3 regions of the Salinivibrio sp. YCSC6 genome follow, and region 3 is predicted to be linked to each of the others. Evidence: riboswitches for the same ligand, from Rfam matches in the RefSeq annotation. Region 3 holds a riboswitch; each other region holds the start of a gene.
What was found. Region 3 has a riboswitch for thiamine pyrophosphate ahead of thiD (bifunctional hydroxymethylpyrimidine kinase/phosphomethylpyrimidine kinase). Riboswitches for the same ligand answer to the same signal wherever they lie in the genome.
Positions count from the first base shown of each region.

Region 1 (4,753 bases), on a different replicon from region 3:
GTGCGCCAAGTGAGCAAAACTTTCGCCACCATGGATCACAATGTCTCCACCGAAACCAAAGACATTAACGCGTCAGGGGAAATGGCGCGCATCCAAATGGAAACCTTGGCCAAAAACTGCGAAGAGTTCGGTGTCACTCTGTACGACTTAAATCATCCTTACCAAGGCATTGTGCATGTGATGGGCCCCGAGCTTGGCATTACCCTGCCCGGCACCACCATCGTCTGTGGTGATTCGCACACCGCAACCCACGGTGCCTTCGGCTCCCTCGCCTTTGGTATTGGCACCTCAGAAGTCGAACACGTACTGGCCACCCAAACACTCAAGCAATCCCGCGCCCGCACGATGAAAATTGAAGTCACGGGCAAAACAGCCCCCGGGATCACTGCCAAAGATATTGTCCTAGCGATTATTGGCAAGGTCGGTCATGCCGGCGGCACTGGGCATGTGGTGGAGTTTTGCGGGGACGCTATCACTGCCTTGTCGATGGAAGGGCGAATGACGGTCTGCAACATGGCCATCGAATTAGGTGCCAAAGCTGGCCTGATCGCGCCAGATGACACCACCTTTGCCTACCTAAAAGACAAAAAATTTGCCCCTAAAGGCGAGCAATGGCAGCAAGCCGTTGCGTATTGGCAAACCTTGCACTCGGATGCCGATGCGCACTTTGATCGCGTGGTCACTCTCGATGGCAGTCAAATCCATCATCAAGTCACATGGGGCACCAACCCCGGCCAAGTGGTCAGTGTGCATGATAGCGTGCCTGCTCCAGAGAGCATGACCGACCCGATAGAGCGCCACTCGGCTGAGCGAGCCTTAAAGTACATGGGACTGACGGCAGGCCAAGCCATTACAGATATCCACATCGATAAAGTCTTTATTGGCTCTTGCACCAACTCACGGATTGAAGACATGCGCGCAGCCGCCGCGGTCGCCAAAGGACGACGCGTGGCAGAGGGTGTACATGCCATGGTGGTGCCGGGCTCCGAGCAGGTGCGCGCCCAAGCAGAGCAAGAAGGGCTGGATGTGATTTTCCGCGAAGCGGGCTTTGAGTGGCGCTTGCCCGGCTGCTCGATGTGTTTGGCAATGAACAACGATCGCTTAGGCCCCAAAGAGCGCTGTGCATCCACCAGCAACCGTAACTTTGAAGGCCGCCAAGGCCGTGAAGGCCGCACCCACTTGGTCAGCCCTGCGATGGCCGCCGCCGCTGCTATTGCCGGTCATTTTATTGACGTTAACCAATTATAAGGAGGCCTTATGTCAGGCATACACACTCATACCGGCATTGTTGCCCCATTGGATGCGGCGAACGTCGATACTGATGCGATCATCCCTAAACAGTTTTTGCAAAAAGTCACCCGTACTGGCTTTGGTCAGCACCTGTTTCACGATTGGCGCTTTTTAGACGATGCGGGTAAACAGCCGAACCCCGAGTTTGTGCTCAATCAAGCGCGCTACCAAGGGGCGAGCGTGTTACTCACCCGCGAAAACTTTGGCTGTGGCTCGTCACGCGAACATGCTCCTTGGGCGCTGGATGATTACGGTTTTAAAGTGATTATCGCCCCCAGTTTTGCCGATATTTTCTATGGCAACTGCATTAATAACCAAATGGTGCCGGTAACCCTTGAAGAAGGCCAAATCGATGCTTTATTTACGTATGTGGCCGAAAATGAAGGCGCGACGGTAACGCTAGATTTGCCCGCCCAAACCATCCGTGCCGGTGAACACTGCTTTAGCTTCCAGATGGATGATTTTCGCCGTCATTGCTTGTTGGAAGGATTAGATAGCATTGGCCTCACGCTTCAGCACGACGCTGAGATCTCGCGCTTTGAGCAAAACATTCCCGCCTTTTTGGCATAAGACAACACTTTAACCACTAAAACGCTGCTTGAGCAGCGTTTTTTTATGGCCATGAAAGCAAACATGGCGCAAGCTGGTCTAGGATATAAACAAGATACGCTCGCGATTGAGGAAGCGGTATGCGAACACGGATCACGCTCATTTTTTGGTTACTCGTTGCTTTTCCAGCTTTGGCCGCCCCGAAAGCCGATTACTGGGCAATGTGGGATACGCACAACCCCGCCAGCCAAGCCACATTTACTCATCACAGCTGGCAAGTATTACTCGATAAGTATTTACAGCCTCAAGGACAGCACACCTTATTTAACTACGCAGCCGTCACCGAGGCCGATAAAGCGACTCTCGATCATTACATTGGCATGCTCACCGCGCGCGACCCGCGCACCCTGACCAAAGACGAACAATACGCGTATTGGGTTAATCTCTACAATTCAGTCACCGTAAAGCTCATTTTGGACGCGTATCCTGTCCGTTCAATCACCAAACTCGGTGGCCTGTTTAGCTTTGGACCTTGGGATGATGAGGTGGTCACGGTGGCAGGTGAACCCCTTACCTTGAATGATATTGAGCACCGCATTCTGCGCCCGCTATGGCAAGATCCGCGTACCCACTATGCCGTCAATTGTGCCAGCCTTGGCTGTCCGAACCTGCAGCCACAAGCCTTTCAAGCCGACACCTTGGAGGCACAATTAGAACAAGCCGCCTACACCTTTATTAACAGTGATAAAGGCGTCAGTCAGCAAGGCGAACAATGGCAGCTTTCTTCTATCTATGAGTGGTTTAAGGCCGATTTTGGCGGCAGTGAACAAGGGGTGATCGCCCATATCAATCAATACCGCGATATCAAGCTTCCCGAGGATGCACGCTTAGACTATGACTACGACTGGGCGCTTAACCGAACCGCTGACTAAAAGGCTTGGTTAACCCTAAGCCAATCAGTACAATGGCGTGGTACTCATTGGGGAGCCTCTTGGCTGAGATTGCGCGCCGCGCTAAACCCATCGAACCTGATCCAGCTAACACTGGCGTAGGGATTGAGACTTGATGATGTCATCAACCAGCCTCAACACCCACGCCCAACTTAGGAGCGTGCTGTGAAAGTCATTACGTCTGTTTTAACCGTACTTTCTTTGTCTCTGTTATCGCTTGGCGCCCGCGCCGCTGACCCGCTGACTATTTATACCTACGACTCATTTATCGCCGAGTGGGGCGCAGGGCCGAAAATCAAAACCGCCTTCGAGAAACGCTGTAACTGTGAGGTCGAGTTTGTGTCCCTTGAAGACGGCGCAGCCTTGCTCAACCGCATGCGGATTGAAGGCAGTACCACCAGCGCCGATATCGTGCTGGGTATGGACACCAATTTAATGAAAGAAGCGGAGCGGAGCGGCATTGTCGCCGAGCACGCAGTGAATACGGAGCGCCTACAGGTACCCGGCGGTTGGGATAATCCCTACTTTATCCCCTACGATTACGGCTACTTTGCCTTCGTGTATGACACCACGCGCCTGCTCGATCCGCCCAAGAGCTTGAAAGCCTTGATTGAAGATCGTGATGACATCAGTGTGATTTACCAAGATCCCCGTGTCTCCACCGTTGGCCAAGGCTTAATGCTGTGGATCCAGAAAGTATACGGCGATCAAAGTCAGCAAGCATGGCGTGATCTCGCGGAGAACACCATTACCGTGACCAAAGGCTGGACCGAGGCGTACAATATGTTCCTGAACAAGGAAGCAGACATGGTGCTCTCTTACACCACATCACCGGCTTACCATCTGGTTGCAGATGATGATGACCGCTTTGCCGCCGCGACGTTTGAAGAAGGCCATTATATGCAGATTGAAGTGGCCGCGAAATCAGCCTACACCGACCAGCCAGAACTGGCGGATGCGTTTTTACAGTTTATGATTAGCGATGAAGCGCAGTCGATCATTCCCCTTACGCAATGGATGTACCCTGTTACTGATATCACGTTACCAGATGCCTTCTATACCTTGAATAAACCCGAGAAGAGCCTGCTTTATCAACCCGATGAAGTGATGGGCAACCGTCAACAATGGGTGCGTGACTGGCAAACAGCGTTGGTTGAATAGTCGTCATGCTCAATCCTTCACGCACCTGGCCGGGCAGTCTCGCGGCCAGTCTCGTCGTGCTTTTAATTGGCAGCGCCCTATGGGCGCTGTTCTCTCACAGCCAAGATCTTAACCTTGAGGCACTATGGCAAGATGCCTACCTTCGTCACGTCACCGTATTTAGCTTCAAGCAAGCCACTTTATCAGTGATCCTCAGCGTGGGATTAGCGATTCCTGTTGCCCACGCCCTGTCGCGTCGCGAGTTTGCCGGTAAACGTTGGTTGTTGAAACTGTTTGCCATGACCCTAGTGCTGCCTGTGCTGATCGGGGTATTTGGCTTGGTGGCCATTTTTGGTCGCAGCGGCTTGATCGCCGACACCCTACAACATTTTGATCTTTCCATGCCGTTTTCCATTTATGGATTGAGCGGCATTTTGCTGGCACACGTGTTTTTCAACTTACCATTTTCCGCCCAGATCATGGTGCAAGCGCTCGAGGGGATCCCCGCCGATCAACGCCGCTTAGCGACGCAATTAGGTTTAGGTGGCTGGCAGCGTTTTCGTCACCTTGAATGGCCTTATCTTCGCCAAAGTTTGCCCCATATCGTCGGACTGGTGTTTATGCTCTGCTTTACCAGTTTTGCTACCGTCATGGCGCTTGGCGGCGGCCCCAAAGCCACCACCATAGAGCTGGCCATTTACCAAGCCATTCGCTTTGACTTTGACTTGCAAACCGGCGCGGCATTGGCGCTATGGCAGATGATGCTGTGCGGCACTATTGCGTTTGTGGTGCAAACATTCACACGCGCGGTGCCGAATACACCC
Region 1 is NZ_CP039516.1:321,562-326,314, reverse strand. Features, by position in the region: gene leuC (3-isopropylmalate dehydratase large subunit) at 1-1,248, shown strand, start outside; gene leuD (3-isopropylmalate dehydratase small subunit) at 1,258-1,860, shown strand; gene E8E00_RS01465 (DUF547 domain-containing protein) at 1,980-2,771, shown strand; TPP riboswitch at 2,810-2,911, shown strand; gene thiB (thiamine ABC transporter substrate binding subunit) at 2,964-3,950, shown strand; gene thiP (thiamine/thiamine pyrophosphate ABC transporter permease) at 3,956-4,753, shown strand, end outside.
Region 1: another riboswitch for thiamine pyrophosphate. It lies ahead of thiB (thiamine ABC transporter substrate binding subunit); the one in region 3 lies ahead of thiD (bifunctional hydroxymethylpyrimidine kinase/phosphomethylpyrimidine kinase).

Region 2 (4,753 bases), on a different replicon from region 3:
ATGGGCACGTGGCCAGGGCCTTCAATCATCACCTGCACATCGTATTCCCATGCCACCTTGGTGAGCTCGCCCAGGGTACGTAGCTCACTGAATTGCGCTTCGTCGTTCGCGTCTGCCACTGAGCCGGGACGCAGCCCATCGCCCAACGACAAAGACACGTCGTAAGCGGCACAGATTTCGCAGATTTCGCGAAAATGGGTATACAGGAAACTTTCTTGATGATGCGCCAAGCACCATTTGGCGATAATCGATCCACCGCGCGAGACAATCCCAGTCACGCGATTGGCGGTCATGGGCACATAGTGCAAACGCACCCCAGCGTGAATGGTAAAGTAGTCGACCCCTTGCTCGGCTTGCTCTATCAAGGTATCGCGCATGACTTCCCAGGTCAGGTCTTCGGCAATGCCGTTCACTTTCTCAAGCGCCTGATACATAGGCACAGTGCCAATCGGGACTGGGCTATTACGTAAAATCCACTCGCGAGTTTCGTGGATATTGCGTCCGGTCGATAAATCCATCACCGTATCGGCTCCCCAACGGGTCGCCCACACCAACTTTTCGGTTTCTTCTTCAATGGAGGAGCTCACCGCTGAGTTACCAATATTGGCATTCACTTTCACCAGAAAGTTACGCCCAATGATCATCGGCTCCGCTTCTGGGTGGTTAATGTTGGCAGGAATAATCGCACGCCCTTCAGCGACCTCTTGGCGCACAAATTCGGGAGTGATGTTTGATGGCAAGTGAGCACCAAAGCTTTCCCCAGGATGCTGGCGGTTTAGTTGCTCTTCACGATACTGCTGGCGACCCATATTTTCCCGGATAGCGATAAATTCCATCTCTGGGGTGATAATGCCTTGGCGTGCGTAGTGAAGTTGGGTCACACACTGGTTAGGTTTCGCCCGACGGATAGACGGTAAGGCACTAAAGCGAAGATCATCCAAGGTTTCATCACTAAGGCGAGTCTTTGCATAGTCTGAGCTCACTGCATCAAGGAACTCTGTATCGGCACGTTCATCAATCCAGGCTTTGCGTACTGGGGCTAAGCCTTGGTAAATATCGATAGCACTCTGTGGGTCGGTATAAGGCCCTGATGTGTCATAAACCCGAATGGATTCATTGGCTTCATACTGCGGATTATCTTTACTCCCGCCTACAAAAGTAGGAGAAAGGTGGATTTCGCGCATGCCTACGCGAATATCGGGTCGCGATCCCTCGACATAGACTTTTTCCGAGTTAGGGTAGGTTTGCGCAGAGAGGGAATCGATAAAAGATTTGGCCTCAAGGCGGGCCTGTTTACGGGTCGACATAGCATTACTCCGGTGTTCATTATGGGAATTAATGCTTGCCGGAAAACGCTGAATTGAGATGTGAGCAAACTGGCAGACGCGTACGGTCTGTGATCTGATGCATCTCTTGTTCCCTTCGCTGGTCCTAACCAGATCAGGTTCAACGGATCCCACTTAACGTGGTCTCAGCCAATTGGCACTCCGACAAGTTCAACGCCAGTATAAGAAATCACCGCCGCAACAACAAGCGACGTAATGGCATGTTTTTACCTACCCAGTAATGCGTCCTAGCAACCAAGCCCCCATCGCGGCCGCTCCTAAGCATAACGCAAGGTTGAGACCCACGTTTAACAAGGCTTTCACCGTCTCACCATGTTGAAAAAGAAGCAAGGTATCCACTGAAAAGGTCGAGAAGGTGGTGAACGCGCCCAAAAAGCCAATCGCAATCAGTTGACGCCAAGGCACTGGGGCAATCAGCTCTTGGCTCATCGCCGCTAAAAAGACACCCATTGCTAATGATCCCAGCACATTAACCATGAGGGTGCCGTAAGGGAATCCTCGACCAAACACCGCGACGCTCCACTCTGAAACTAAAAAACGCGAAGACGCCCCTAATGCGCCACCAAGTCCTACCCACAATATGCTTACCACTGGGTGCTCCTTTCGATTGGTAAAAAGTCATCATACCGCGACATGTGAACAAGAAACAGGAGGAAGAAAAAGGGAAGAGAGTTAGGAGTGCTAGAAGCTTAATGATTCACATACAAAAAAAGCACCGACAATGTCGATGCTTTGATGTTTGGCAGGGGTAGAGGGATTCGACCGGGCTGGCGACCCAGCCCCCAACACGCTTTTTTGTCGTTTGTATGTTCACACCTACCCTTAATCGGGTTACGAGAAGCTTGATGATTCACATACAAAAAAAAGCACCGACAATGTCGATGCTTTGATGTTTGGCAGGGGTAGAGGGATTCGACCGGGCTGGCGACCCAGCCCCCAACACGCTTTTTTGTCGTTTGTATGTTCACACCTACCCTTAATCGGGTTACGAGAAGCTTGATGATTCACATACAAAAAAAGCACCGACGATGTCGATGCTTTGGTATTTGGCAGGGGTAGAGGGATTCGAACCCCCAACACGCGGATTTGGAATCCGCTGCTCTGCCAGTTGGAGCTATACCCCTGTAGATAGGTGCCTATTGTAGCGATCCCGCGACAAATTACCACCACCAATTACGCTTCAGACGTTTGATCGCTTATTTATAAAGCAAATCGCCCCAACACAATGATACTGGGGCTTAAATGCAAAAAACCCCAGCTTTTCAGCTAGGGTTTCTAAGTAGTGGCGGAGGGCCGGGGTTGCGGGCAACCGGGACTCATTCGCCCGCAGGGCGAACCTGGCCAATAATAAAAAAACCCTACTAAAATTAGCAGGGTTTCTAAGTAGTGGCGGAGGGCCGGGGTTGCGGGCAACCGGGACTCATTCGCCCGCAGGGCGAACCTGGCCAATAATAAAAAAACCCTACTAAAATTAGCAGGGTTTCTAAGTAGTGGCGGAGTGGACGGGACTCGAACCCGCGACCCCCGGCGTGACAGGCCGGTATTCTAACCAACTGAACTACCACTCCGCACCAATTCTGTCTCATCAAAGTCTTACGCATATCTGCTTTGATGATTAAATTGTGTCTAATTAAAGCCTTACATGTAGCTGCTTTAATTAGGTTACCTTATTTGATGCGATGAGGATGTTGAATCGAGACGCGCAGTGTATGCCAATACATGAGCATCGCAGATATCAACAGCATCGAGCTATCAACAAGATAAGCAATTAAAGCCTGGCGATGTCCTACTCTCACATGGGGAGACCCCACACTACCATCGGCGCTGCTTCGTTTCACTACTGAGTTCGGCATGGAGTCAGGTGGGTCCAAAGCGCTATGGTCGCCAAGCAAAATTCTGTTTTGTCTTCACTTTTTTAAAAGTGAAAACCATCAACCTAGAAAGCTGTTCGTTCTCGCCACAATCAACTGGCTTATTTCAAGTCCAACCCAAAACCTCTTGGGTGTTGTATGGTTAAGCCTCACGGGCAATTAGTACAGGTTAGCTCAACGCCTCACAGCGCTTACACACCCTGCCTATCAACGTCGTAGTCTACGACAACCCTTTAGAGAGCTCGAAGCTCTAGGGATGACTCATCTCGGGGCCAGCTTCGCGCTTAGATGCTTTCAGCGCTTATCTGTGCCGAACTTAGCTACCGGGCAATGCGTCTGGCGACACAACCCGAACACCAGCGGTTCGTCCACTCCGGTCCTCTCGTACTAGGAGCAGCTCCCCTCAATCATCCAACGCCCACGGCAGATAGGGACCGAACTGTCTCACGACGTTCTAAACCCAGCTCGCGTACCACTTTAAATGGCGAACAGCCATACCCTTGGGACCGACTTCAGCCCCAGGATGTGATGAGCCGACATCGAGGTGCCAAACACCGCCGTCGATATGAACTCTTGGGCGGTATCAGCCTGTTATCCCCGGAGTACCTTTTATCCGTTGAGCGATGGCCCTTCCATTCAGAACCACCGGATCACTATGACCTACTTTCGTACCTGCTCGAGCCGTCACTCTCGCAGTTAAGCGGGCTTATGCCATTGCACTAACCTCACGATGTCCGACCGTGATTAGCCCACCTTCGTGCTCCTCCGTTACTCTTTGGGAGGAGACCGCCCCAGTCAAACTACCCACCAGGCACTGTCCTCACCCCGGATAACGGGGCTAAGTTAGAACATCAAACATACAAGGGTGGTATTTCAAGGATGGCTCCACAGCAACTGGCGTCGCCGCTTCAAAGCCTCCCACCTATCCTACACATGTAGGCTCAATGTTCAGTGCCAAGCTGTAGTAAAGGTTCACGGGGTCTTTCCGTCTAGCCGCGGGTACACAGCATCTTCACTGCGATTTCAATTTCACTGAGTCTCGGGTGGAGACAGCGTGGCCATCATTACGCCATTCGTGCAGGTCGGAACTTACCCGACAAGGAATTTCGCTACCTTAGGACCGTTATAGTTACGGCCGCCGTTTACCGGGGCTTCGATCAATGGCTTCTCTTGCGATAACCACATCAATTAACCTTCCGGCACCGGGCAGGCGTCACACCGTATACGTCATCTTTCGATTTTGCACAGTGCTGTGTTTTTAATAAACAGTTGCAGCCACCTGGTATCTGCGACTGCCCATAGCTCCATCCGCAAGGGACTTCACCGCGGGCAGCGTACCTTCTCCCGAAGTTACGGTACCATTTTGCCTAGTTCCTTCACCCGAGTTCTCTCAAGCGCCTTGGTATTCTCTACCCGACCACCTGTGTCGGTTTGGAGTACGGTTGCTACTTACCTGAAGCTTAGAGGCTTTTCCCGGAAGCATGGCATCAATGACTTCACCACCTTGGTGGCTCGACATCGTGTCTCGGCCTTGAT
Region 2 is NZ_CP039516.1:2,891,911-2,896,663, forward strand. Features, by position in the region: gene thiC (phosphomethylpyrimidine synthase ThiC) at 1-1,307, opposite strand, end outside; TPP riboswitch at 1,401-1,500, opposite strand; gene crcB (fluoride efflux transporter CrcB) at 1,557-1,937, opposite strand; tRNA gene E8E00_RS13515 (tRNA-Trp) at 2,394-2,470, opposite strand; tRNA gene E8E00_RS13520 (tRNA-Asp) at 2,838-2,914, opposite strand; rRNA gene rrf (5S ribosomal RNA) at 3,120-3,235, opposite strand; rRNA gene E8E00_RS13530 (23S ribosomal RNA) at 3,356-4,753, opposite strand, start outside.
Region 2: another riboswitch for thiamine pyrophosphate. It lies ahead of thiC (phosphomethylpyrimidine synthase ThiC); the one in region 3 lies ahead of thiD (bifunctional hydroxymethylpyrimidine kinase/phosphomethylpyrimidine kinase).

Region 3 (4,753 bases):
CTCGCGTATTTTCAAGATGATGCACTCAGCCAAATATTGAAGCAGCACTATCCGCACGCTGAATGTGTGCCGTCTGTGTCGGTGGAAATGCTGGCAAAAGCGGCCGTTGATCCCGGTTCAAGTCAATTACATCACGAGCTATTGAGCACGGCTCAAGGGATGACCCAATACTGTGCCCGCTACCCCACCGATGCAAGTGCAACGGATGTCGGCACCTTGTTTAATCAATTAAAGCATGAGCACGATGCAACCTTAATTGGTCTCGACAAAGGCGATGGGATCACTCTGAACCCTCGCCTACACACCGAAGTGGCACCGGGCGATCGCGTCTTTTATATCGCCGCCGAGCGTTTACCACATTGGTCTGCCGCCTAACGGGCGCGTCCAACGCATCTTTGTGTTTTCTTTTCGATACCGCTGCCCCACTTAGGTTGCAGCGGATCGTTTCCCTCTTATCCTTCAGTCATAGTGCTTTCTGATCTCATCCCTCACAGCGCGCGCTCGTCTCAGGGCAACTCCGCGACACCATGCTCTGCTGGCGACAGACACAAATTATCAGGGTAAGCGTAAAAATGATGCACCGGCCCAGCCCCTCTTCCGACCGTTAGCTGCTGACTATGCGCTAAGGCCTCCGTCAAATACTGCTTAGCCGCTCGCCCGGCCTCGATAGGCGTCATCCCTTGAGCATAAAACGAGGCGATCGCAGCAGACAGTGAACAACCGGTGCCATGAGTGTTGGTGGTTTCAACGCGGCGTGCGCGCAAAGTTTGACAGGTGTCTCGGCTAATCCACATATCGACACTCTCGGGCGTCTGGCGTAGATGGCCCCCTTTGAGCATCACGTAAGGACAGCCTAGATGGCGAAGTGCCGGCACCAGCTCATGCATTTGCTCGATAGAGGTAGGAACAGGCTGGCCAGTTAAACGGGCGGCCTCCGGCAAGTTGGGAGTGAGCACGGTTGCGCGTGGGATAAGCTCTTCAATCAACGCCGTCATGGCCTGCTCGTCGAGCAAAGGATCGCCGCTGGTCGCGACCATTACGGGATCTAAAATCACCGGCAAATGTGGCGACCGTGCCAGCACGGCAGCGACTTCACGAATAATCGCTTGATTGGCCAGCATGCCGATTTTCACCGCACGCACCGGCATGTCGTATAACACCGCATCTAATTGGGCGCGCACAAAATCGGGGTCAACCGCCGAGACGGCCTCGACACCGCAAGTATTTTGCGCGGTCAGCGCGGTGATCACCGAGCAAGCATAGCCGCCGGTCGCTGAAATCGCTTTAATGTCGGCTTGAATGCCCGCACCACCACCGCTGTCTGAGCCGGCAATGGTAAGAATAACAGGTGGAGATAGGTTCATATTGGCCCCTTAATCATCAGGGGCGGAAGGAGACAAAATGAGGCAGTATGCGTCACTTTGTGCGCTGATCGTGTCAGTTCCCTCCGCCAGTGCTAACTGGATCAGGTTCTACGGGTCCTGCTTTCGCAGTCTCAGCAATTACTTGCTCCCCGACTAACTGTGTTCAGGATATGCATCCTACGGATAAAGCGCAAGCCTTACGCATACCGTGCCGTCACGCATTTCTCATTGATTTTCACCCAGTATTGACCTCAACTAATATTGAGGTTTTAAAGTAGCACTTACCTGATGATTGCTCAGTGACAACTACAAGACTTAACTTAAGAGGATAACCAATGAAAGTACTGGCCTTTGGCGCAACGAACAGTCGCCATTCAATCAATAAACAACTGGCCCATTACGTCGCCAAGCAGATCCCCAACGCTGACATTTCGCTTCTCGATCTGAATGATTTTGAAATGCCCATTTATAGCGAAGATCGTGAAAACGAGCAGGGTATCCCAGCGCAGGCGCAGGCATTTTTCCACGCCATCGGTGAGGCCGATTTGATTGTCGTTGCCTTTGCTGAGCATAACGGCAGTTACACGGCAGCTTATAAAAACCTATTTGATTGGGCCTCGCGTATTGATGGTAAAGTCTTTCAACACAAGCCGGTGATCATGCTTGCCACCTCACCCGGCCCGAGTGGTGCACAGAGTGTTCTTACCAGCGCCCAGCACTCTGCTCCCTATTTTGCTGCTGAGGTTAAAGGGACCTTATCGCTACCGAGTTTTCACCAGCATTTTGACCCCACGTCAGGCTTGGTGGCCGACAACGAGTTTAATCAGCGCCTCGATACCATTATCAGCCACCTCTAACGTATGACTCATCTCTAATCCGATGATGGCCACGGCTATCCAGACACGGGCGCACTGATAGCCGTCGCTGGGCACTCACATCCAGTTTGTAGAAGCTGTTCAAACTGTTCTGTTCCCAGCGGTTTGGCATATAAGAAGCCTTGCGCTTGATCGCAGCCAATACGCTGCAAAATCTGTTGCTGACCAACTTCTTCCACGCCTTCAGCCACCACACCGTGGCCAAACCCATGCGCTAGGTCGATCACGCTACCAACAAGATGTTTGTCACCGGCGTTGGATGCAAGATCTTGAATAAAGCTACGATCAAGCTTCACCCAATCCACAGGAAGCTGTTTCAAATAGCTCAATGAACTGTAGCCTGTGCCAAAATCATCAAGCGCAATGTGCATCCCCGCATCACGGAGCTGTTGTAACTCTTTAAGCGCCACCGACATATGTCGAATTAACGCCGATTCAGTAACCTCAAGCTGAATGATTTGGGTGGGTACTTCCAGCGCTTGGCAGCGGGCAAGAATGCTGTCGGCAAAACCGTGGCGAAGTTGCTGGGAAGAGACATTGATGGCTAAGTGAAACGCCTCAGGCAAGGTGTATTGCTCTCGCCAACGGACCAGCGCGCGCAACGCCATAGAAAAAACGGCATCGCCGAGTTGGATCATATCAGCACTTCGCTCGGCAATGGGAATAAACTCGGCCGGGCTGATCGCTCCCAGTTGCGGATGACGCCAACGCAATAACGCCTCAGCGCCTACCATGGTGCCGGTATTGAGATCCCATTTGGGCTGAAAGACCAAAGACAACCCCCCTTGTTCAAGGGCCGGGCTAAGTCCATTGCGGATCATATGCTCACGTTGCGATTGCGCATCCAACTCTTGGCGATAATGACCCACTTCAGTGTCATCGGTCGGGATAGCTAGAATCGCTTGGCGAAAGAGTTGCTCCACATCATGATGCTCACCTTCCGCTTGGGCTATTCCCACATGGCAGTGCATCGACATCAAACGGCCATCAAGGGTGTGATGACCACTCAATAATCGACAAATCCGCTTAGCAAGTGCGTCAATGGCGGTGATATCTCCTTCCACTAACATCACCAAACGTGTGTTGTCCCACACACCAATACGCCGCCCTCTTGCGACCGAGCTACTGGCTAAGAGCCCCGCTAGGTGCTTATACAGCGCTTCTGTCATTAAGTGGCCTTGATGCTGTGTGACCGCCTCCATCCCATCCAACGCGATCATAAACACGGTCACCATCCCCTTTGCGAGTTGACGTTCAGCCGCATCCACCAGCGCACGTCGATTGGGTAAATTGGTTAAGGGATCGGTTAAAGACAGGGTACGTAATGCCGCGGTTTGCTTATTCACTAACATCTGCAAACGCGCCGCTTGATCTCGCTCTTTCAGGGTTTTGAATTGAAAATGGAGAATATTATGGATGCGCTGGAGCACTTCATGGTGATCAAACGGCTTGGTGAGATAATCAATGGCCCCACGGCATAAGGCTTGATTGCGCAGATTGTTGTCACTATCGGCAGTAAGCACCATCACGGGGGGACAGTGCTCGCCGAGCGTATTGTTCAGCAAATCGAGAACATCTAGCCCCGAGCGTTGAGGCATACGCATATCAAGCAACACTAAATCGGGGATCGGTGAGAGGTAATCGGTCACAAGGCGTGGATCGTTAAGGCCTGTGATGTGTTGATAGCCAGATTGCAGCAACATGGCAGTCAACAAGTCGACATTTTCCGGTCGATCATCAATGATCAGGATCTGCGCTTGGGATTTTTCTCGTGTCATGCCCTGTCCTCCAAAAGTGTTTGCATCGCTCGGCCCAACGCCGCACCCGATACCGGTGACGCCAACGTCACAATGCTATCGCTGTGCGATTGCATAGACTCGGTGTCCGGCACGTTAACCACGATCATGGGCCGTTCACCGAGTCGCGACTGAACCTGATCTGCCGTGTCATCAAGCACCGCATGACTGACCATGAATAGCGAGGGCGGTGTGGTATGCGCCATCGCGGCTGCTAACGATAAATCATGGACACAGGTCAAGGTCAGTAACGGCCAATCTTCGAACCAATCGGCCATTAAGCGTTGCTGTGCAACGTCTGGTTCAATAAAAAGCACTCGATGCGGCTGGGTAAGGGTGAATGGTGTGGATGAAGACGCTATCTCGGTCAACGACTGGCCACGATAGGGAAAGGTGACGGCAAAACAACTCCCTTTTCCGACTTCGCTGCTCACGGTGATCTCACCTTGCATTTGCGCGATCAATTGCTGTGTGACCGCAAGCCCTACGCCTGCCCCTTCAATATGGGTTTGCTCGGCCGCTAAGCGATTAAAAGGCTCAAATAACGCGCTCAGCTTATCCTGTTCAATGCCAATGCCTGTGTCCGTCACCGCGATCGTTATCGTTTCGGCTTGCTGACGGGTCGATACCGCGACACGTCCACCTGCATGGTTATATTTAATTGCATTGCTAATGAGGTTGATCAGCACTTGCTTAAAACGGGTCGCATCGACGTAAA
Region 3 is NZ_CP039517.1:444,183-448,935, forward strand. Features, by position in the region: gene E8E00_RS15900 (potassium channel family protein) at 1-375, shown strand, start outside; gene thiD (bifunctional hydroxymethylpyrimidine kinase/phosphomethylpyrimidine kinase) at 507-1,364, opposite strand; TPP riboswitch at 1,426-1,526, opposite strand; gene E8E00_RS15910 (NADPH-dependent FMN reductase) at 1,700-2,221, shown strand; gene E8E00_RS15915 (bifunctional diguanylate cyclase/phosphodiesterase) at 2,257-4,017, opposite strand; gene E8E00_RS15920 (PAS domain-containing sensor histidine kinase) at 4,014-4,753, opposite strand, start outside.